DNA from 3 places in the Paenibacillus germinis genome. Region 1 is predicted to be linked to each of the others. Evidence: riboswitches for the same ligand, from Rfam matches in the RefSeq annotation. Region 1 holds a riboswitch; each other region holds the start of a gene.

The links. Region 1 has a riboswitch for cyclic di-GMP ahead of GC102_RS28495 (putative bifunctional diguanylate cyclase/phosphodiesterase). Riboswitches for the same ligand answer to the same signal wherever they lie in the genome.
Region 2: linked by a shared signal. The riboswitch ahead of GC102_RS34490 (response regulator) and the one ahead of GC102_RS28495 (putative bifunctional diguanylate cyclase/phosphodiesterase) in region 1 are both predicted to bind cyclic di-GMP.
Region 3: linked by a shared signal. The riboswitch ahead of GC102_RS40480 (stalk domain-containing protein) and the one ahead of GC102_RS28495 (putative bifunctional diguanylate cyclase/phosphodiesterase) in region 1 are both predicted to bind cyclic di-GMP.

What each region holds. Positions count from the first base shown of each region.
Region 1 is NZ_WHOC01000149.1:220,702-228,480, forward strand. It holds gene GC102_RS28480 (electron transfer flavoprotein subunit beta/FixA family protein) at 1-152, opposite strand, end outside; gene GC102_RS28485 (GNAT family N-acetyltransferase) at 533-955, opposite strand; gene GC102_RS28490 (HAD family hydrolase) at 997-1,647, opposite strand; cyclic di-GMP riboswitch class I at 1,854-1,946, shown strand; gene GC102_RS28495 (putative bifunctional diguanylate cyclase/phosphodiesterase) at 2,009-3,790, shown strand; gene GC102_RS28500 (MFS transporter) at 3,811-5,142, opposite strand; gene GC102_RS28505 (sulfite exporter TauE/SafE family protein) at 5,338-6,105, shown strand; gene GC102_RS28510 (ABC transporter permease) at 6,245-6,988, opposite strand; gene GC102_RS28515 (ABC transporter ATP-binding protein) at 6,976-7,641, opposite strand.
Region 2 is NZ_WHOC01000176.1:168,243-176,021, reverse strand. It holds gene GC102_RS34505 (oxidoreductase) at 1-139, shown strand, start outside; partial or broken gene GC102_RS40440 (ABC transporter permease subunit) at 227-343, shown strand; gene GC102_RS34495 (HD-GYP domain-containing protein) at 468-1,082, opposite strand; gene GC102_RS34490 (response regulator) at 1,493-1,855, opposite strand; cyclic di-GMP riboswitch class I at 1,979-2,067, opposite strand; gene GC102_RS34485 (hypothetical protein) at 2,408-2,755, shown strand; gene GC102_RS34480 (ABC transporter substrate-binding protein) at 3,019-4,128, shown strand; gene GC102_RS34475 (nucleoside hydrolase) at 4,199-5,131, shown strand; gene GC102_RS34470 (ABC transporter permease) at 5,159-5,980, shown strand; gene GC102_RS34465 (ABC transporter permease) at 5,985-6,773, shown strand; gene GC102_RS34460 (ABC transporter ATP-binding protein) at 6,789-7,779, shown strand, end outside.
Region 3 is NZ_WHOC01000198.1:106,270-114,048, forward strand. It holds gene GC102_RS38325 (S-layer homology domain-containing protein) at 1-202, opposite strand, end outside; gene GC102_RS40480 (stalk domain-containing protein) at 359-3,031, opposite strand; cyclic di-GMP riboswitch class I at 3,088-3,182, opposite strand; gene GC102_RS38335 (3D domain-containing protein) at 3,379-4,068, opposite strand; gene GC102_RS38340 (ArsR/SmtB family transcription factor) at 4,486-4,827, shown strand; gene GC102_RS38345 (SRPBCC family protein) at 4,830-5,363, shown strand; gene GC102_RS38350 (DUF5701 family protein) at 5,446-5,640, shown strand; gene GC102_RS38355 (hypothetical protein) at 5,683-6,366, opposite strand; gene GC102_RS38360 (ABC transporter ATP-binding protein) at 6,366-7,262, opposite strand; gene GC102_RS38365 (GntR family transcriptional regulator) at 7,262-7,630, opposite strand.

The DNA.
Region 1 (7,779 bases):
TCCTTAATACGGAGCGCCTCTTCCAACCCATGCATATCATAGAAGTTCACGATACTTGGGACACCTTGGCGAATTAACGTATTATTTTTGGGATCAATGCGAATTTCTCTAGAGTCAGGTACCTGCTTGATACAAACGACAATATGCAGCATCTCTGCACCCTCCTATTTCTTAGGAAACTTGCTTGCTCATTCGACAGTAAACGGATCTGAGCTTGTCAGCATTGTGAATTTTGTCACTTAAAATGACGAAACGAAATCGCTTTCACTCTTTTTTTAAAGTTAATAATCTAACACAATATATGCGAAAAGCTTCCTAACATGACACTTACTTTCATCTAAGGCTCAAAAGTAATCTTACCGATGCTGCCCGGAGCACGAAAAAGGATCTGAGCCACGTATCGCGACTAGATCCTTTTTTTAAAGAGATTAATATAGTTTGGGGGAACGACGATCCGCGATTTCAATTTTTAACGGCTTTTTCCAAAAATAAAAAATCGTAGTTCCGCTAATGTAACGTACCCAACAATCTCTTAATCCACTTCCGCTTCTTCTACCTCATATGTGCATAGAAAACGCTCTACACCAGGATATTTCTCCCCAAGGCTGCGAATGACGAACCCAATATTCCGATAAAATTGGACCGATTCTTCATCCGTTTCTGCCACGATTCGAACGGGGTGCATATCTTCAATAATTTCAAGAATAATCCCTCGTCCAAAGCCTACCCCTCTGCTCTCCGGTTCAACGGCCAGATGAGTGATCGTCATTTCCTGATTATCACTGAGCTCAAAGCCAATGATGCCCACTAAGATACCTTCGGATTCATACCCAAACAACCATAGATTAGCATCATTTTCATAACGCTCAATGACAGGTTGCAACGCCTCTGGATCGGGAAAAACGCTGTAACTCAGCAGTTCTTGTATGTCATTTTCTTTTAGTCGGGATTTCACATTTATTAACATCTTTTTTCACTACTTTCGTTTTTCGTTATCTACACATAATCTAACAACTTAAGCAAGCTGTCAACATGCGCTACAGGGGTGATTCCCTTCTCCTCCATCAGATGTCCGCTGGGCCCATAGCTGATAAAGGGAACTCCTGCATCTATGGATGCTTTGCCGTCTATCCACGAGTCACCGATCGATATCCATTCGCTCTCAAGAATTTGTGGAAAATGCTGCTTAGCGGTTAAATATCCGGATGGAGATGGTTTCATGGCATTCATCTGCTCTCTTCCGATAATCAAATCAAAGTATGGATGAATTCCTGTCGTTTCCAGCGCACGTACTGCGGCTTTGTATGAATTATTAGTCACAATAACCAGGACATAGCCCGTCTTTAAAACATTTAGAAGCTCGGAAACCTGGGATTCCAGTCCTGCACCCTCCATGCCTATTAGTTCATGTTGAACAACCATATTCATCACTTCTATATAGGACTCTTCAGGCATCCCATTCGCTTTTACATACTCAATCATGGTTGATGTGGTATGCTCTTGAATCGGAAAACCAACCGGCAATAGATCATTCTCGGTAAGGTAGTCCGCCACTTGCTTTTTCATCATTTGGAAATTAATGCTAGACCTCAGCAGTGTATTATCCATATCAAAAATAATGCCTCGAACTTGGCCTAATTTACTCATTGAACCTCACCTATCCATCTCTAGAACTATAGAAAAATCAAGAAATTAGCATTATTAATTATTTTTAGTTGATTTCGACATAATTCGCTAATTATATGCAAATACCGCTATAGACACGTCATTTTTAACTATTTATAATGAGGCGTATTAACTGGTATATAAGCCTTTCACATCATTAACTAGTGCCTTTTGAACTACATATATGGAATCGTTAAAAGCAAACCATTGGAAACAATGGGACGCAAAGCCATGACCTAAGGCATCCCTAATTGGGATGCTATGGACGACAGGTTACCGAGTCAAGGAGTTCATCCTTTCATTCGGGATGGACTTTTTTATTTATACGAAATGAGGTGGATTCATGCATCATACCCTAACGGATAGTTTTCCTATTTACCTCATATTGCTAACGTTCATTATTTCAATAATTGCTCTTTACATATCCTTTACTAACAAAACAGCACTCAAAGCTTCCCTCTTAGAGTCTGCTATTGATTGTATCATGATGTTTAATTCAAGTGGGAGGATCATTGCGTTTAATCCTGCGGCAGAAGTCCTTTTTGGATACGAACGCAAAGAAGCTTTAGGGCTTACATTAATCGATTTTCTTTTTGAAAAAGATGGCCAGGAGACAACCTTCTTAAATCTGCTGTTTACGGCCAAAGACGAAACGATTATCGGGAAGCGAATCCAATTGAAAGCATTTCGATCGGATGGCAGTGTATTTCCAGCGGAACTAACGATTACGAGCACTACGTATAAAGGAAAGCTTGTCTATACAGCTTATCTTCGCGATTTGACTAAAAAAAAGAAGTCCGATGATATGATACAACAGCTAGCCTACTTTGATCTTCTGACAGGTTTGCCGAATCGCAACCAGTTCAATCAGCTTTTCCATGATGCGTTAAACAAAGCCAAACAACATAATCAGAGCTTAGCTCTACTCTTCCTTGATGTAAATCGGTTTAAGCTCATCAATGATACTTTAGGTCATCCCTTAGGAGATCTCGTATTGCAAAAGTTCTCTGCATTGCTCTCTGAAAGCTTGTTTGCACAAAGCATTGTCTCCAGACTAAGTGGCGATGAATTTGTGATTTTGTACCCATTCGGAAATCGGCAGTCAGCTGCTGAGCAAGCGGAAAAGATCATCCAACAATTGGAAGATCCTTTCCAAATCGACGGGCGAAATGTTTTTGTTTCCACCAGTATTGGCATCTCTTTGTATCCTATCGATGGAGAAGATCCGGAGGTTTTACTGAAAAATGCCGATCATGCGATGTATCTGGCCAAAGAACGTGGTGGAAACCATTATCAATTTTATGAACAGGAAATGAGTGTCATTCATTCGAGGAGAAGCGCATGTGAACAATCCCTCCGGACAGCCCTAGAACATAATGAGCTCTACCTGATGTACCAACCCAAATGTCATATTGCTACCGGCAAAATAATCGGCGTAGAAGCTTTACTAAAATGGGATAGCCACGAGTTAGGAAGCGTCTCGCCGAAGGAATTTATTCCTATTGCAGAAGAATCCAGACTAATTATTTCAATTGGAAAATGGGTACTACAAACAGCCTGCTTACAAATGAAAAAATGGCAAGATGCGGGTATGGAGCCTGTTCCAATTGCAGTCAATATATCGGCTGTCCAGCTTCATCAAGAAGATTTGGTGACCATGATTCTCGAGATTCTCCATCAAAATGAGCTGGAAGCACAGTACTTAGAACTCGAAATCACCGAAAGTGTATCGATGTATAACAGCCTCAGCTGTATGGAAAAGCTTACTGCTTTAAAGAAAGAGGGAGTAAAAATCTCTGTAGATGATTTCGGAACAGGTTATTCTTCTTTAAGTTATTTACATAAATCGCCAGTCGATACTTTGAAAATTGATAAATCAATCGTTCAAGACATTTCCACCAGCATATCTACATCTTCTATCATTAAAGCTATTATGGCCATGTCACATAATTTAAATTTGAATGTTGTTGCCGTAGGTGTAGAAACTCATGAACAGCTAATTCTTCTAGAAAGATTTGGTTGTGAACATATACAAGGATACTTATTCTCAGTTCCACTTACAGCCCAGCTATTTGAAAAGAATTATGTTATCCATGATGCAAATGCTAGTTCAAATGCTTTATGAGAAAAGCCAGAATGCGGAGGTTACTCCGTCTTCTGGCTTTTCAGATTGGACGCCGAACGAATAGCAAACGGCATGGCCAATGAAAGTAAGCTTGCCAAAAGTCCAAATACGAACATGCCGTGAATACCCGTATAAAAGACGCTGGATTTCGTTAGGATTGCCCCCATAATAGTTACGCTGACGGCTGTTCCAATGTTCCGTGCAAAGAGCTGCAGCGAAGTGGAAATCCCCTTCTGGTGCGCTTCAACAAGCTGCTGTGAACCGATTGTAGTAATGGTGAAGATTATCCCATAAGCAAGACCAAGCGTCGTTAGTGCGGTAAATGTGTACCAAAATGGAGAAGCCTCGTGTATGAAATAAAATAAGGCAGCTGTAATGACGAGTATCATATTACCTATGACTAGAAGCCGTTTATATCCATAGCGAAGTACCCATTTTCCACCAGGTATAGCTACGGCCATCCACCCAATGGATGTACTCAGAAGTGCAATACCGCTGACAAACAACGAGTAGCCTTGATTTTGTAAGAAGAGAGGTATGAAGCTGGATGTCCCAAAGAGAGCCGCGCAGCTGAGAAAAGAGCTTGCAATCATAATGGCCACCGGACGATTGCGCAGCAGGTTTAGCGGAACGATCGGTGCAGGATGTCTTCTCTCATATAAAAAGAAAGCCATCATAAATATGCCCCCTAGCGCGCCATACACGTAGCTATAATGCTCAACTGCAGTTGTAAGCAGTAATAAGGATATACCACAGGCAAACAAAATAGCTCCGCCATAGTCGACCACTGCTTTCTTCGGTTGATACACCTCCTTATACGGCTGCAAGGCAAGAAGTGCAACGATACATACCGGTATATTAACGAAAAAAATCCACCGCCAGCTCAGGTAGGTCACGAAGAACGTACCCAATAGAGGCGCTAATATCGCAGATAACCCCCACATCCCTGTGAAATACGCTTGAACTTTACCGCGCTGCTCCACCGGATAAATATCTCCCGCAATGATGGCTGGAAAAGGCATCATTACCCCTGCGCCAATCCCTTGAATCGCTCTGAACAGAATCAGCTGCAGCATACTCTGGGATAAACCGCAAAGCACAGATCCGAATAGAAACAGAAGTATACCTGCTGCATAGATCCGTTTCCGGCCAAACAGGTCAGATAATCTGCCTGCTAATGGAGCTAATACAGTAGAAAGGACCATATAAGAGGTAAATGCCCATGCGTACAGGTCATTGCCACCAATTTCTTTCACAATAATCGGCATTGTGGTATTGGCAATCGTGGTATCGATAGACGACACTAATACCGCCAAAACAATACTCACCATAACCGTTGTTCGATTTTTCATGGATGTCCCCTTCCTAAATGCTGACTTTTTTCACATCCATATATTGTAACTGATTCCAGAATGAATGAATAGCATGTTCAGAGCATGATGAAGTCAATTAAAAGTAAATTAAAATTTCCCTTTACATAATGCTTTTCTATGTAATAAAATTAATCCAATATGGTTAGTGGGTAATTCGATTGGGGACATGACAACATGACTTTAACAGTTTTATTTATGGGTGTATTTGTTGGTTTTATGGTCGGATTGACTGGTGTAGGTGGAGCTTCGCTGCTCACCCCCATTTTGATCCTGATTGGTGTTAATCCTTCAATTGCCGTGGGAACAGACCTGCTTTACAATTCGATTACAAAGCTTTTTGGCACGATTCAGCATTGGCGGCAGAAAACGATTGATTTCAAGCTGGTCAAAATGCTGGCTATGGGTAGTATTCCAGGTGTAATCATAGCCGTAATCTTTTTGAAATTATTCAATTCGTTCTTTCATAATCAAGAGATCATTATTAAGCATGCTCTTGGTTACGTCTTGATTTTGGTAGCGTTTGCTACCTTGTTTAAAGTTTTCTTCGGTCATAAGATCAAAGAAAATCGCTGGCAGCTCAAATCTTTAGAGGAGAAACGAGGACTAACCATCACCATTGGTGCTGTACTGGGTTTTGTTGTCGGACTTACGTCCATTGGATCCGGCTCCCTGTATGCCATTGCGATGCTTTACTTTTTCCGTATGATCCCTGCTCAGCTCGTAGGAACTGACATCGCTCACGCTTTCTTTCTTGCGACGACTGCAGGTATTCTGCACGCAAGTATGGGAAATGTGAATTATACACTTGTCCTCAATCTTCTCATCGGTTCCATTCCCGGCGTCGTTATCGGCAGCATGCTCTCTGCCAAGGCACCGACCAATATTCTACGCACGATTATTGCCAGTCTGGTATTAATTAGCGGCCTTAAATTAATAGGATGAAACGGAGCTAAGGCTCCGTTTTTATTTCCCTAAAACCGATAATCGATACAAAGAAGCATCCGATTAAGTTTACTCGGATGCTTCTTGTTGTACTCATAACATGTCGTTTTGTGCGGTTCCCCGGGAAATATCCGTCCCTTTACTTCAACGTCATTTCCCGAGTAAACCACAATTTATAGCTAAGTATGCTCAATATGATACTTGTAATAGCCGCTGCTGCTGTGAAGGCAAACAAAATCAACATTTGATACCGAACCGCCTCCACAGGATTTGCGCCTGCGATAATCATCCCCGTCATCATTCCAGGAAGCTGAACGAGTCCAACAGTTTTCATTCCGTCAATTGTCGGAATCATGCTGGCCTTCACAGAGCGCTGCAGTGCTTGCTGAATAGCCTGTCTAACCGAAGATCCGAGAGCTAGCAGCGCTTCAATTTCCCCGCGCGACGATTGCACCTCACGATTCATTTGATTTAAAAACAATCCACAAACAATCATCGAACTACCAATTGTCATACCGCTTATTGGGATAATGAATTGGCTCGTTGGCTTGATAATATGTAAACCAAGCATGAGTGACATTGTTAACGTTTCTGTTACAGCAATTGCAGCAGCTATTCTCCAATATATCCCCTTTAATCCTTCTCCGCGTTTGCCCGCATTGTGTGTAGCAATCAGAATCATAATCGCAATGATAATAAAGATGAGTCCCCAATGCTCCGTTTGAAATATAAAATGAAGCACATACCCAATGAATAACAACTGCAAGGCTCCACGAATGGTTCCCACGGCAATGTCCTTCTCAAGCCCAAGCTTCTGCCATTTAGATAAGGCCACCGTAATCATGACAAAGGTCAATGTAAAGCCTAACGCTAGGGTAGACACGTTGAATCCATCCCCCCATCGATTGAGAATGAATCCGTCCATTCAACTGTTTCTTCTGGTACAGATTCAGTTAATGATCCACGATTCAAATACCAGAATCGATTGCCTACCCTTTTGGCTTGCTCCATTTCATGCGTCACCCAAATAAGCCCGCCTCCCCGCTCTTCAAGCCAATTCATCAGGGTATCTTCTACTGCCTGCTTGCTCTGTGAATCAAGCGCAGAAGTCACTTCATCAAGTAAGAGAATATCCGCTCCTAGCAGCATTGACCGCACTAGTTGAACCCGCTGCTTCTGTCCTCCAGATAAATCTGCCGCCTTCTGAGACCAATTTAGGTCACCGAGCCCAACCTGCTCCATCAAGCTAAGCGCTAATGGTTTATCGAAATTACGCTGATGCAGTTTACTCGCCAAAGCTAGGTTGTCAGCGACCGTAGTAGGAAGCATAACCGGCTGCTGGGGGACATAGCAGACCTTCTTCCGCCATTCACTTGGTCCCCAGCTCGCAGCAAGTCGTCCATGCAAGGATATGCTTCCGCCATCCATGCTTTCTAAGGTGGACAATATCCGAAGCAGTGTACTCTTCCCCTGGCCGGAAGGACCTAGAATCGCAATACGATCCTTGGGCAAGACGTTCGTATTTATTTGCTCCATTAAAGGCGTCAGGCCTTCGTTTGGATGCTTCTTATGTAGATTTTCAATAACCAGAATAGGCTGCAGAACTTTTCACTCCCAACTACCCAAGTTTTACATATATCCGTTTAATTAGTATATCACAGCCATAATTCAACG
Region 2 (7,779 bases), on a different contig from region 1:
TTATTATCTAGGCATATATCATGCAATTGTTGATAACAAACCAGTACCCGTAAGTGCAAACGATGCAATGAATACCATAAAGGTGATTGAGTTAGTTAAAAAAAGCAGTCAGGAAAAAAGACTTGTCTTATTTGAATAAACGAGGTGCAGCAAGGAAAAATGATAAGATTTGCTACTTTTAAAAGAAAGCGCCCACATTTATATTGACATGAAAGGGGTATAAGGATTCTTTATCTACATAATTGTTCAATTTATACGAACGTTACCGCGCGAGCTATATAAAGCAGCTACTGTCGACGGATGTGGTCCGATCACCATCTATACGCGGATTATTCTGCCTTTGACCAGCCATCGACACTACAACGTTATATTGTCGAAGGTATTGCGACGTCTGGAATCAAATAAGGTAATTTCAATAAAAACCAGGAAATAACACTTTAGTTTTTGTGTTACTACCTGGTTTTTGTCTATTTTTCTCTATTTAAGATCCCAATAAAGAGATCAGCTATATGTGGATCGAATTGTAAACCTTTATTTTTACTAATTTCGCTAATAGCTAATTCTTTATTCAGAGGTTCCCTATAAACACGTGTAGATGTCATAGCATCATAAGAATCTGCAACAGCCATGATGCGAGCGTATAAAGGGATTTCTTCACCTTTTAAACCTTGTGGGTACCCTGTTCCATCATATTTTTCATGATGATATAGAACAATATCCAATATTCCGTTTTTGTTGAATTCAGTTATATGTTTAATTGTTTCGTAGCCGATGACCGGGTGTTTTTGAATAACTTTGAACTCCTCATCCGATAATCGTCCTGTTTTTGAAAGTATATATTCGGGTACACCGATTTTGCCTATATCGTGTAGTAAGCCGCCAACATAAATAGCATCACATTGCTCACTAGAAAGTTTCATCTCATTAGCGATTTTTAAAGCATAACTAGCTACTTTCTCAGAATGTCTTGCTGTGTATGTATCTCTTGAATCTAAGGATTTCGTTAGAGCTGAGATCAAGTCAAAAGTGACTTTTCTCTTTTTCTGGTAATTATTTTCCATCCTAGCCGCAATAAGGGTCATGATCACATACACACACCAGAGAGAAATGAACGAATCCATGGGAGGGAATTGTTTGAATTCTACATAGGACCTCAACAAAACTACCATTGTACAAAGAATGATTAGAAAGACCAGCGGTTTATTCGAAAAGCCGATGCCCAAGAATATAACAGATAGTAGATAGAAAGCATATATATCAAACTCTGGAAAAATAAATACATGTAAAACCGTCATCAGTAGTAGAGTTAGAATGAATCCGTATCGAAATACATAATCACGGCTAAAATATGTGATTACTCTTTCTTTAGATCGTAAATGCATGGGAAATTCCGCCTAACTGTTTAAGTATGTGAATTGCTAAGGTTTTATTATAATGTGGAGGTCCAAAAAGTGGAATGGCGAGGCATTCAGGTGGAGATCTTTGTGGGCATTCACGTATTCAGTACTTTTTTTACAGCTTCAGCTACCCTGTCTTTATCAAAAGGCTTCACAATAAAATCTCTAGCGCCAAGGTTAATGGCTTCAATGACAAAGGATTGTTGCCCCATTGCTGAGACCATAATGATCTTTGAATCGCTCTTGTAACTTTTAATTTCCTTTAATGCAGTAATACCATCCATCTCGGGCATTGTAATATCCAACGTAATGATGTCAGGTGAATGTTGTAAAAACAGAGAGATTGCCTCAAGTCCATTCGATGCTTCGGCTACAATTTCATGCCCTAATTCTAAGAGGATATTCTTAATCATCAATCGCATAAAGATAGAATCATCTACAACCATTAGTTTCGCCATTTTAATTATCACCTTTCAGGGGGACTTTCTACCTAGCTATTTACTGTTATAGATGGCTACCCGTTACATAAGGAAAACTCCCCTTATAAGAAGAATAAGGGGAGTTGTGGATATGTCCCTTCCTTCGGTAACTGGCAAGCATAGCGAAGTATTTCGCCTTAGCTCCTTTAGCTTTGCGTCACTAATTTTCATTAGCTTTGCTCTTATCGTTTAACAGAAGAATTACGATTTATTCATTTATTCTAAAGTATAGCACTCTTAATACTAGTAATAAAGTACTAGTATTAAAGTTGCGGTGAGACTGCCCTTGATTTGTGTTAACCAAGTAAGTGTTATGCTGCCTGAGCGTTTTTTTACGTTTATCTGTCACTACGATCAAGCAATATTTGTAAGACATTCGGGAAATTGGATCATTTAGATGTGTTGTAGGTCAATAACGCCCTTTTTCAGTGAGAAAGACGAACGATTCTCTTGATTAATTCTGAAATCCTATGTATTATTAAGATAGATTTTAACGCATAAGGGTTGATAATTGATCTTGAAGGTGATTCCATGCCACAACTAGATTCTAATGAATACAAGAAGAAGCTGTGTCACCTCTATAACGAAATCTCCAAAGAGTTGTTCGGGTTTGGCACAACACTGCTGAAGGTTTCCATTGATCAAAACATTATTACTTTTCATGCCAAGCACCGCCGCTCACCACGTTCAACCGCATTAGAGGGCGAGGCGCCAACGCTCAAACACGAAGTCGATTTTTATATGTCCTCTATATACAAGAAGAGAATCCGGGACAGGCTGGAGCAAGAACTTGGCTTATCCATGGATGCCGTATTAAGGGACTATGATCCGCCGACGCAATGGGCAATCACGAACATTATTCTTAAACAAACCGAATAGTTTAGTCGGGCGGTGTTCTCTTTTGATTTATCTTAAGAGGAAACCACATGTATACCAATAGATGTCACTTTACATTGTTTACAATGAAGAGTGCTCTTGATTAGAAGCTTCTTTCTATCAAGGGTACTTTTCTTTTTTTTGTATAGCTGGATTTAAGGCGAAACGCGCATATATCTGGGGTCTTGAGTAATACTAGTAAAAATTTAACAGGGGATTCACGCATTAAAATCATACATGATAAAACTTGGGAGGACGATGAAATGATGAGACAAAAAATGGTTCGTGGTTTAATTTCTTTATCTGTAGTAGGACTAGCCTTGACAGGTTGCGGCACAGCGCCAGCGAAGGACCAGGGTAATACAAGTGGAGCTACAACAGCACCCACAGCAGCTGCCACAGCGGCATCCAAAGGGGAACCTACAACATTAATCATTTCCACCTGGGGTTTTGCGGATGATTTCTTTAAGAAAGAAGTGTACGCACCATTTGAGAAAGAACATAATGCTAAGATCGTTCTAGAAATAGGCAACAACGCAGAACGTTTGAACAAAGTGAAACAAGGCAGCTCTAGTGTGGATCTCATTTATTTATCCGACTATTACGCACAACAAGGAATTGAAGCTGGACTGTTCGATAAGATCGACCGCAGTCGTATTCCAAACTTGAAAGACATTTATGATTTGGCTAAGGCGCCACTAGGTGAAGATTACGGTCCTGCGTACACGGTAGGTCGATTGGGTATTGCCTACAATCCGAAAGCAACTACCAAAGAGATCAAGTCATGGAGCGACCTCTGGAGCCCTGAGCTTTCCAAGAAGCTGACACTTCCTAACATCACGTCAACAACAGGTCCAATGGTTTTGGATGCAGCATCTGTTGTCGCGGGTAGCACGACGTTTAATGAGGATCAAGCTTTCGCAAAGGTTAAGGAAGTGAATAAAGGAGTCGTTAAATACTACGGCCAAACTTCCGAATTCGTTAACATGTTCTCGCAAGGGGAAATTGCAGCTGGACCTATCATGGAAATGTATGTGAAGGATTTGAAAGCGGCTGTTCCAGAAACGAAGTTCGTCTCCCCGCAAGAAGGAGCTTACGCCGTTATGAACACGGTCAACGTGATTAAAGGAAGTAAAAATAAGCAGCTTGCTGAAGATTTCATCAACTGGCATTTGAGCAAGGAAGTACAGGAGAAATCAGCAAAAGCAAAAGTAGATTCACCTGTAAATACGACACTTCAGCTATCGCCTGAAGAAGCTACGGGGATTACCTATGGCGCTGACGTCGTGAGTAAACTTCGCAAATTGGATATGAAATTCGTCAATCAGAATCTCAAAGCATGGATTGCCCGTTGGAACAAGGAAGTTGCTCAATAATTAATATCAATCAAGGGTATATGCTGATATACCCTTGATTTCTTCAATAGGACTTAAAGGGGGCTTAGTCATGAAAAAGAAGGTCATCCTAGATGTAGACACGGGTGTGGATGATGCGCTAGGTATTCTGTTGGCCGTCCGCAGCGGAGAGATGGATGTTCTCGGAATTACAACCGTGAATGGCAATGTTTCGCTGGACCAAGCGACCAAGAATACATGTAAGATCCTCCAACTGCTTGGGATGGAAGAGAAGATTGCTGTCGTTAAAGGGGCAGACAAGCCTTTGATGCGAGCTTCTCACTTTGAGCATCATGTCCACGGAAATGACGGGCTTGGCGGCGCTTTAAGCGATATGTCAGTTCATATGCAGACGACCGCTGGACATGCCTCCGATTTTATTGTGGAACAAGTGCGGAAGCACGTCGGAGAAGTCACTTTGGTTATGACCGCGCCGCTAACGAATCTGGCTTTGGCGGTTATGAAGCATCCTGATCTGATTCATCAGGTCAAGGAAGTGATTGTGATGGGGGGCGTCGTTCAAGGCTTCGGCAATGTAACACCTACGGCGGAGTACAATATGTACGTCGATCCGGAAGCTGCGAAGATCGTTTTCCAGGCAGGTTTTCCATCCTTAACCCTTGTAGGGTTGGATGTGACACGTAAAGCGCTGCTGACTGAAGAACATATCCGTGAGCTAGGAGATTCTCCCATAGCCCGATATGTTCAGGAAAGCACCGCGAATTACATGAAGCGTTACTATGAACGCAACGGGGTTCGGGCTTGTGCGCTTCATGATCCACTTGCAGTTGGAGTGGCTCTGAATAAACAGCTTGTCACGACACGCCATTATTACGTTGATGTCGAAACCCGAAGTGAGCTGTGCGACGGGCAAACCGTATGCGATTTCCAGAACCGCTTGTCCAAAGAGGCAAATGTTCATGTGTGTACGGAAGTATCGGCTGATGAATTCCTCCAGCTTTTTATACACGCGCTGCGTGCCTAGCGAACCCAGGAACAGGAGTAAAGCTACATGAAAAAAACGTACTTATTTTTATTATTGCTACCGGGACTACTGTTCCTGACGGTTTTCATGGTGGTACCGATCCTTCTTACGATAGGTTCAACCTTTTTTGATAAAGGGACATTTACACTTGGAGGGTACTTAAGCTTCTTTAAAGACCCTTATTTTCTCAAAATCGTGTGGACGACGCTGCGTGTCAGCTTGGTAACCACCCTATTTTGCATATTGCTCGGATTTCCTGTGGCTTACTTCATCTCTAAACAGAGTCCGCGACAAAAGGCGATATTACTTGCATTAGCTATTTTCCCGCTGCTTACGAGCTCGGTTGTCAGGTCGTTCAGCTGGATGATTATTTTGGGTAAAAAAGGGCTGCTCAATAATGCCTTGATGGCCATTGGTATCATCCAAGAGCCACTCGATATTTTGTACACGCCAGCTGCGATGATGATTGGTCTTCTCCATTTGTTTCTTCCGCTCATCATTATTACGTTGGTCGGTGTTCTTGAGAATATAGATCCGGATCTGATCAAAGCGGCGGAGAGCTTGGGAGCTAACCGATTTACGGCCTTCGTCAAGGTCATCGTGCCGCTTAGTGTACCCGGATTAATTATAGGCAGTATCCTTGTTTTTGTCGGAAGCCTGACAGCTTATACGACACCGGCTTTGCTCGGAGGCAAGCAGCGGGTCATTTCTACATTCCTATATCAGAATGCAATTACTCTGAACGATTGGTATCTCGCCTCCGTTATTGCCGTGATTATGATCGTGATCACCTTCGTGGTTATCGCGCTTATGAACAAACTGGCTACTAAATTAAATCCGAAGGGGTAGAAGTATGCGGGAGAAGAATCGAGGACTGGCCTTATTTACGCTTCTTGTCTACATGTTCTTGCTCGGGCCGCTCGTCATTATTGCATTTGCTTCATTTGAGCCGGGGAGTGTATTGAAATTCCCACCGACAGGATTCTCATTGAAATGGTACCGCAACATTTTGGAAGTCAAGATGTTCATGACGACCGCGGGTACCTCTGTTATCGTATCGTTGATCGGTAATTTGTTTGCACTGCTGCTTGGTATCCCAGCGGCTTATGCGTTAAGCCGGTTTGAGTTTAAGGGGAAAGGGGCGCTTAATGCGATTTTTATTTCCCCAGTACTTATTCCAGGTATCGTGCTTGGGTTTACAATGCTCAAGTACCTTATCGTCACTTATCACCTGCCGATCTATGCAGCTTTGCTGATTGGACATACTGTGATTATGCTTCCATTTATTATCCGCGTTATTGCATCAAGTTTATCGAATTTCGATTTTGCGATTGAGGAAGCTGCTTTAAGTCTTGGCGCTGGTCAGCTTAAAACCTTTTTCAAAGTAGTCTTACCGAATATCAAGTCCGGTATTATCGCAGCCATTCTTATTGCATTTTTAGAATCATTTAATAATGTCGACATCTCGGTCTTTATGACGGGGCCCGGAGTCAGTACGCTGCCCATACAGATGCTGACGTATGTGGAGAATCATTTTGACCCTACAATTGCGGCTATATCTGTCTTACTAATGCTCTTCACTGCCGTACTTATGTTCATCATTGAACGGTTGATGGGTTTATCCTATTTCACCAAACGATAACGGAGGCTTTCATCCATGGCATTGCTATCACTGGAAAATATTTCGGTTGCCTATGACCAGCAATATATTCTGCAGGACTTCAACTTAAGTGTTGAAAAAGGAAGTCTGATCTCACTGCTCGGTCCTAGTGGATGCGGGAAAACGACGACTTTGCGGCTAATTGCGGGATTTATTGAAGCAAGGGCGGGCAAATTTTCACTAAACGGAAAAGATTATACGCACGTTCCCGTCAACAAACGGAACTTCGGATTCGTGTTTCAGAGCTATGCTTTGTTTCCACACTTATCCATTTATGATAATGTAGCTTTCGGTCTGCGTCTTCGGAAAGTGAGTGGGGTAGAGATCGATCGGCGGGTTCGAAATATCCTCGATATCGTAAGTTTGTCCGGCTTCGAAAAGCGTTTTCCGAAGGAGCTCTCAGGCGGCCAAAGACAGCGGGTCGCGATTGCCAGGGCGCTTGTGATCGAGCCGGAATTGCTGCTCTTCGACGAACCGCTAAGCAACTTGGACGCAAATCTGCGCATTAACATGCGGGTGGAGATCCGCCGCATCCAGCAGGAGCTTGGTATTACTACTGTCTATGTATCGCATGATCAGGAAGAGTGCTTCTCCATCTCTGATCAAGTTGCGATTATGAATAAAGGCATCATTGAACAGCTTGGCGCTCCAGCGGCGATATTTAAATATCCAAAAACAGAGTTTGTGGCTCGGTTTATTGGCTTTACGAATTTTATTACTTTCGATTCAAGGTTCGATGGAAACGAAGAGATTGCGTTGAAAGTGAAAGATTATATGTTCGCCGTTACGAAGCACGCAAGCAAAGGAGAACAGCTGGGCAAGCAAGGAGCTATTCGTCCGGATGATGTCGTGATTGGAATGCCTGATGAAATCGAGGCAGGAGCGAATCGATTGACAGGCCGCGTCAAGGTTAGCACCTTCCTTGGAAGAAGCTATCAATACGTTGTCGAGACGGAGCTGGGAAATTTCACAGTGAATAAAGAAATGG
Region 3 (7,779 bases), on a different contig from region 1:
TTGTAATCGCATAAATGTAACCAGCTGACTCATCGAGCTTCCAGTCAATAACACTTTTATTCAGTACATTACTGATAGTTGTTGTTGATGCATGGCTAGTAGAACGGTAAAATACATTACTCATGGTGAAGAATAGTAAGAATAATATAAGAACAGAAGCTATCTTTTTTTTAACTTGCACCTTAAAGACTAACTTTTCCATCTTGGACCTCCTAGAAATTTAGTAAAACAAAAAACCTTCGCAAAACCATTCGCTTATTTTGCCTGCCGTTAATCCACTGTGAATTCTCTCTGTTTCAATCACTAAGCGGGCTGCGGGAATTGAGTCCAAATGCAAGCAAGCCGCTTTGGTAGATTTTTAAGGCTGGGGTACGTCAATCTTATATTTACCCTGGAAGATTACTTTACCATCCTTATCGTATGTAGTTCCTTGGCCATGACGTGTCATGTAAGTTTTCGAATATTCGCCAACATAACGTTCGCCATTTTTGTAATAGATCGTCCCGAAATAGGTTCCATTTTCTTTAAGCGCGAGTTCTATCCATGATTTTCCATCTTCGTAATAGTAGGTGCCGTTGCTCGTACCTCCTTTCACGAAATTTCCTTCGTAATATTTGGCACCTGATGAATAATATTGAGTTCCCTTCCCGTTAAGCATTCCGTCAGCATATTGTCCCTCTTCATAGAGATAAACCTTGTCTTCAGATTTTTCATAAGTCTTACCGTATCCATTAGGGATGTTCTTAACCCAATTGCCTTCGTATCGAAGAATTCCATTTATAAAATACTTGCCATAACCGTCATACAAATTGTCTTTAAACTCGCCATCGTAGACAAGCTTATCTACGATGTAAAACTTACCTTTCCCTTGAAAAACCCCTAATTTAGTTTCACCTTCGTAAGCTACGAAACTACTATCGTCAATATTGATAACATAGCCTGTCTGACGACCGTCCTCGAACTTCTGCGCAATCGCAATTTCACCTGTTCGGTCGCGACCGTATTGGTTACCTGAAAAATAGATGACGCCTGGTCCAACGACTTCATTATCATGGAACACGGCATCATACCAAACTGAGCCATTATCGCGGTATAGCTTTCCTTTGCCGTTCATTTGGCCATTCTTGACTTGACCTTCATATAGAAGTGCGCCGTTGTCACCGTACAGCTTTCCTTCAGTTGCAGGATCGTAGATATAAACGGATTTCAGATTAGCATCCCACAGCACCTTGCGCCCCGTTGCTTCGCCAACAAAGCGCAGCGGTACGAAGGTGTAACCCTGATTTAGAAAAGGAGCGGTAGGCATTGAGGTAGTACTGCCATTCACGTTCGCTTCATCCTGTCCTAATATGAGGGAGAGCGACTTACCCTGATTCGTTCCTGTTACACTTTGTTTGGAGTCGTTCCATTCAATGTCTAAACCCAGTTTTTCGAAAATAGGTCTAAATTCAACCGTCGTTGATCCATCCTTCAGTACAGGGGACTGATGGAAGACCACTTCTTCTCCGTCCAAGAAAACACGAATCGGTTTATCTGCATTTAATTGTTCAATTCGCTTCTGTATCCAATAATCACGAACAAACTCATTCGGAACATCGAAGTAAAGCACAGCATAAACACCTGACTGAGAAATGTCCGTAAATAACCGTGTGTTATTCTCCTCTAGCAGAGCGCCCATGTAAGTCCACACGCCGGAATCTAGTCGATAAATCCCCAGTTTGTTCAGACCTCCTGCAGGAACTCTTTCCTTCATATAAGTCATCGAGAGCTTCAAGACGTCATCCCTCGACTCATAGGACACAGCCCACGGGTAGCTGACCATTTTTTGGCCAGGCTTAAGTGCTTTGGTAAGCGCTAAATCTTTATCATCCTTGAAGTCAATTGTGACAGCTTCATAAAAATCAGATTCCGGGTCTTTCGGTGAGTATACGGTTACGCTATCGTCCTGTGTAGACAGTTTTTTAATATAACCCAATTTCCCGATACTTTCTCTGACACCAGTAGGGACACTATAGAAATAAGGAACAGCCGAAACAAGCGTGTCTGCTACCTGACCTTCACCTGTCTTTTTGAGCTGGCGAAGTTGGATGGTTTCGTCCTTCATTCTCAGTACAAGCTGGTCGTTGTAGATGCCAACGAGGATCTCGTTGTCTCCAACAATGCCCGTTTGTTTTGAAGTAAGATCGGCAGCGACAATATGGTTAGCTCCATTTTTGAACTCCGGCCATGCCGCTATACCAGTACCAATGGATACTTGCGAGAAAAGATCTCCTAATTCCTTGAAGGTGCTTAGTACCTTTGGTACGGTGTCGATATCCTCGACATTCAGCATCCTTGTCTCATAATCTGGCTTGGAAGTAAATGCATGTATCCAGATAACGTTTTTGCCGTCAAATGCAAATTTCTTATCATTCCTGATATAACCTTCTGTTGGCTTGTACAATGTTCTGGACAATCCATCCGTTGCGTTATAGCGTTCTAAGCTTCCCTTCTCGCTAATATAGACGACAATACCATTTTCAATTAAAGCCCTTCTGCCTTTTCCGATTTCTTTGATTACTTTAGTTTCTAAGTTATAAGCCCTGAACGTCCCTTCAAGCGGTTTGTAGAAAACAACATATTTCCCATCAGTGGCAAATTGATCATAGGGATATGGAGGGATTTCAGTCTCGGTTACTTCACCGGTTAGAAGATTGACAAGCATAACATGCTTTTGGTCCTCCAAATAGACAGCGTAGCCTCCTCCTGCAGATAAGTATTTCTTAAACTTCTTGGTGTCAGTAAGTTGCTTCAATTCTCCGGTCTCTAGGTTGCGACTGAATACCTGCTCCCAACCTATATTATCTTTGCCTATGTACACCATCTGATTGCCTGTGATCTTCGCTTCAGACTCAGGTAGCGTGTACTCGGTAAGCTTGTCCGTTGAGGTGAATAACTCCGCGAAGGCGCTTTTTGGCAGTAAAACTAAAGACCCTGCACCGATGACAACCATCAAGATAAGCACCCATAATTTCTTTCCTATAAACCCCACACGCACTCGCTCCTTCTCAATCTCCATGTTAAAATAACACAAAAAACCAAGCTCAATAGAGCAACCCGGCTATCGTCCCATGAAACGTGACTCATGGCTTAGACCCGTGGCTTTGCGTCTCCACCTTTCGATGGATTTGCCTTTGTTCATTATCGCTTGGTTTTTAGGTATTTTTACTCATTGGAACTAGTTATATAGAACTGACTGTTTTCCATATTAATCCACGTTTTTTCAAAATTCAACACTTTTCTACAAAAAAGAGGAAATACATGCACAAAGTGTGTGATATCACACAAAAAAGGCCAACCTTATGTCCCGGTTGACCTTTGCCCTGATAAATTTCTGACTTAAATATTCTCTCTATCTAGCAGATAGACTTTCACATTCTTCTTTACGCCGAATTCTTGAGCGTCATTTAGATCATTCATGAATACATCAATTCTCGAACCGCGAATAGCCGAACCTATATCCTCTGCTTTACGAATACCTATACCGTCAATGAACACTGTAGATCCTAAAGGGATAACAGCCGGGTCCACGGCGATCGTACGTCCTTCTTTGGCTTTAAGACCACTAAATGTGATGCCGTACATGGGATGGGAAGCCTTTTTACCTGTTGATTCAACACCAGCCGTATAAGCTGTAAGGGTTGTGTTCAACACTTTTTTGATAATTTTCTTTTGACCATTTGGTAAACCAATCTCTGATTCAGTCTTCGGAATCGTTAAACTTTGACCAATCGTTAGCTGGTTCGGATTTTGAATATTGTTAGAGCTGATAAGGTCATCTACGGTTACGCCAAAATCACGTGCAATTTTGAACAGTGTATCTCCGCGGTCCACTTGGTACTGCGTCTTAGGCTGAACAAGCTCAGCTTGAGCGGCTTCTTCCACAGGAGCTGCATTTCTTGCCATACTATACGTAGGAGGTAATTCCCCCCCATCTTCACTTTCAGGGTACGAATAGGCGGGTTGCACCTGCCACAAACAAAGCAGCAACGGAAGCGTCAAAGTAACATAAAGAATTTTACGAAACATAGTATCTCCTCCTCTTAAAAAATAATAGAGTTATAGCTACTAGATTCGTCCAATTCTATGATTTATATACGTCTCGTATTAATTTTTTCATTTTGATAGACATGTGGACAACTACACAATCCCTCTCGTAAGAGAAACATATAGTACTAGTATCCAAAAAGAAGTGAGCAAGATCCCTATGAAAACTTATAAACCGAGTAAAAATGGTCTATCGATTTACTACAGAAAAAATGGGTAAAGAAATAAGAAGGCATAAAGTAGTATACAAAACGAATCTTGGCTTAAACTAAAACATGTGAAAGAACGTGAAAGAAGGAAAGACTGCCGGTGTGGCAGTCTTTTTGCTTTTCAACAAATTGCGATTGCATTAACAAATATTCCTTGACAGGAATATTCCATTCGGAGTATATTATGTCTATGAATAAGACTTTCAGTGCTCTTGCCGAGCCAAACCGCTTGCACATTGTCGAGCTTCTGCGTGACGGCCCTCTTACCGTCGGGGAAATAGCGGATCGGCTTGAGCTCCAGCAGCCGCAAGTATCCAAACATCTCCGCGTGCTTAGTGATGCAGAACTTGTCGAGGTACAACCGTCTGCGAATAAAAGAATCTATAACCTGCAGTTTCAGTCGCTCAAAGAGTTGGATGGCTGGCTAGACTCTTTCCGCCGCATGTGGGAAGAGAGATTTGATCGTTTGGACGATTATTTGCAGCTAATGTTAGAGAAGGAAAAGAAAAAACAATTTGATTTGGAGGATTAGACATGACTCAAGAAAAAGCAGGGAACAACTTCAATGTCACCGTAGAAGGAGGCGAATTGGTTCTTACTCGTACCTTCAACGCACCACGTGAACTCGTCTTCAAAACGTGGACTGAGGCTGAACATTTAGCTCGCTGGTGGGGACCAACAGGATTCGAATTAAGCGTACACACCTTAGATCTACGCCCAGGTGGCATCTTCCACTACAGCATGAAATCAGCTGAAGGCTTTGAAATGTGGGGTAAGTTTGTCTACCATGAAATTAATTCACCTGAGAAACTCGTCTTCGTGAATTCCTTCTCTGATGCAGAGGCTAACATTATCAGAGCACCATTCAGTGAAAGCTTTCCACTAGAAATAATGAATAAGTTATCTTTTACTGAAAATGAAGGAAAAACTACACTGATCATGCGCGGAGGGCCTATCAATGCAACTGAGGAAGAACTTAGGTTCTTTGAGGGCATGTATGATTCCATGAAACAAGGCTTCGGCGGAACGTTCGATCAGCTCGATGCATACTTAGCCAAAGTCGTATAAGCGTTTTTGCCGGTTTAAAAGATGTTTTTTGCGCCACTTTAGCAGCACTTGCCGATTCAGGTATGTTGCTTGGGTGGCGTTTTTGCTTGAGGCGTATGCGAGCTTGATTACTCATTTCCCGGATATTTTACAGAAAAATAACGGTTTCTCTCTTCTCGCTTCTAGCTGCGGCGACCGCAAAGTGACCACTTTATGGATTAGCGCCGGCAAGCCAAAGCTGGGCTGTTGCTGGGCAGGCAACCCGCATACGTGGCTCGGATCTCGATTAGGAAACTAACAAAATAAGCCCACTGCAGCTGCAGCAGGCTTATTCTTAGTTCTAAACCGTCGCTCTACGAAGCAATCCATAAGCTGCCACCAAATACACGACAACCATAGGTACCATCCACCAGAATATATCCATATAACTGTGGATGATCCAATCCAAGATACCGCCCCATAACCCAAAGTGGGTGAAGGTATAGGAAACTACGGTACCAATCAAAAGCAGGGATGCAAAAAAGATATACATCGAAGCGCTGCCGAAACGACGGTGTAAGCTGGATATCGCGAACCCGAGGAAATACATATGAAGAAGTACGATGAGATAAATACCCCACGTGCCTATCAGTGAAAGATCGTTTAGAAATTGAACATTAAAAAGGTGCAATCGAACCCCCCAGCCATGGGTGGCCTCTTCAATCATCGACAGGATGGCAAGTACCAGGGCTGAGCAAGCATTGACAATAATAGCTGTCACAGCCGTTCCAAAGAAGTAATCCTTCCTTCGAATACTCAGTCCCAAGGCAAATGGGAAGGTTTCTTTAATAGTGACCGTTCCTGCTACAAGGGTGTAGATGAAAATCGAAATAATCGCTCCCGTGTTTATGGACTCATTTACTCCCAGCGAGGTCGCAATAATCAAATTGATCAAAAAGTTTGCACCGACAATGAACCATGGGATAGCGAACCATGTCATTTTGTTCCTCAAATGGAGCTTTACTACCTGGTTTACTCGATTCATTATTCCTCAGTCCCCTTCCCCGCGATTGATGGTGTGCGCGTCAGATGAACGATAAGCTGCTGCATAGATACCGGTGTGAATTCAAGTCCTAACGTCTCTGCTTCCTTCCGATCCCGCTCACTTAGAACACCTAGAAATGTAGCCGATGCAGCCGCACCAATCGCCGTGCGTTCAAGCAATTCTTTGCCTCGTGTGAATGAATCCACCGCTGTTGCTAGACCGGACACCGTGCAAGCACGACCGCGAAGAGCATCCGCATTTTCATTCATAATCAATTTGCCGTTATCGATAACCAGCACGTGCTCGAGTAAACGGCTTACTTCGTCGATGAGATGCGTGGAGAGGATAACGGTCCGCGGAAACTCAGCATAGTCTTCAAGCAAGCGATCATAGAATAGGATTCTTGCCACAGCATCCAGACCCAAATAGGGCTCATCAAAGATGGTTAATGGCGCTCGACTAGCCAGACCAACCACAATACCAACAGAAGAAAGCATCCCTCTGGATAGCTTTTTTATTTTTCTTTTCAAAGGCAGACGGAAATCTTCAATTAAAGCATGCGCATAAGCATGATCCCAGTTCGGGAAAAGCGTTCTCGCAACCTCGATTACATCTATGACACGGAAACTATCTGGGTACTTCTGGCTCTCTTTAATGAAGCAAATTTGATTGAGCACTCGGCTATTCTCGTAAGGTTCTTCCCCAAATACCTTCAACTCGCCGCTTGTAGCAAACTGTTGAGACGAGATCATGTGCATGATCGTTGTTTTACCTGCTCCGTTTCTGCCTAGCAAGCCATAGATTTTGTTCGCTTCAATCGTGAAACTAACATGATCTACTGCCATCATTTGGCCATAGGTCTTGGTTAGTCCTTTCACTTCCACAATGTTGGTCATCACGCTTTCTCCCCTCTGCGCACCATTTCCGTCAATTGCTCTACGGTAATCCCGAGCTTCTCGGCTTCTTTCACCATCGTCACCACATATTGCTCATAAAATAGTTCTTTCCGCTTCTCCATCAGCTTCGTTCGCGCTCCCTCCGCTACAAACATGCCAATTCCTCGTTTCTTGTACAAAATCCCTTGGTCTACCAACAAATTAACACCTTTCGCTGCTGTCGCCGGATTAATTTGATAAAAGGATGCAAACTGATTCGTAGAAGGCACTTGCGATTCCTCTGGCATTCTTGACTCAATGATGTCGTCTTCAATACGTTCTGCAATTTGTACAAAAATCGGGCGGCTATCGTCCATCATTAGTCCCATTTCTCTCACCACCACATTGGTTAGTTACTCATGTAATTAACCATACAACCAACTGACTTAAAAGTCAACACTTAAACTGATATTTGGGCTGGGCAGCAAAATAAATAAATTCCCTTGGAACTGGGAATACCACTAGGGTGCGTGCTTGC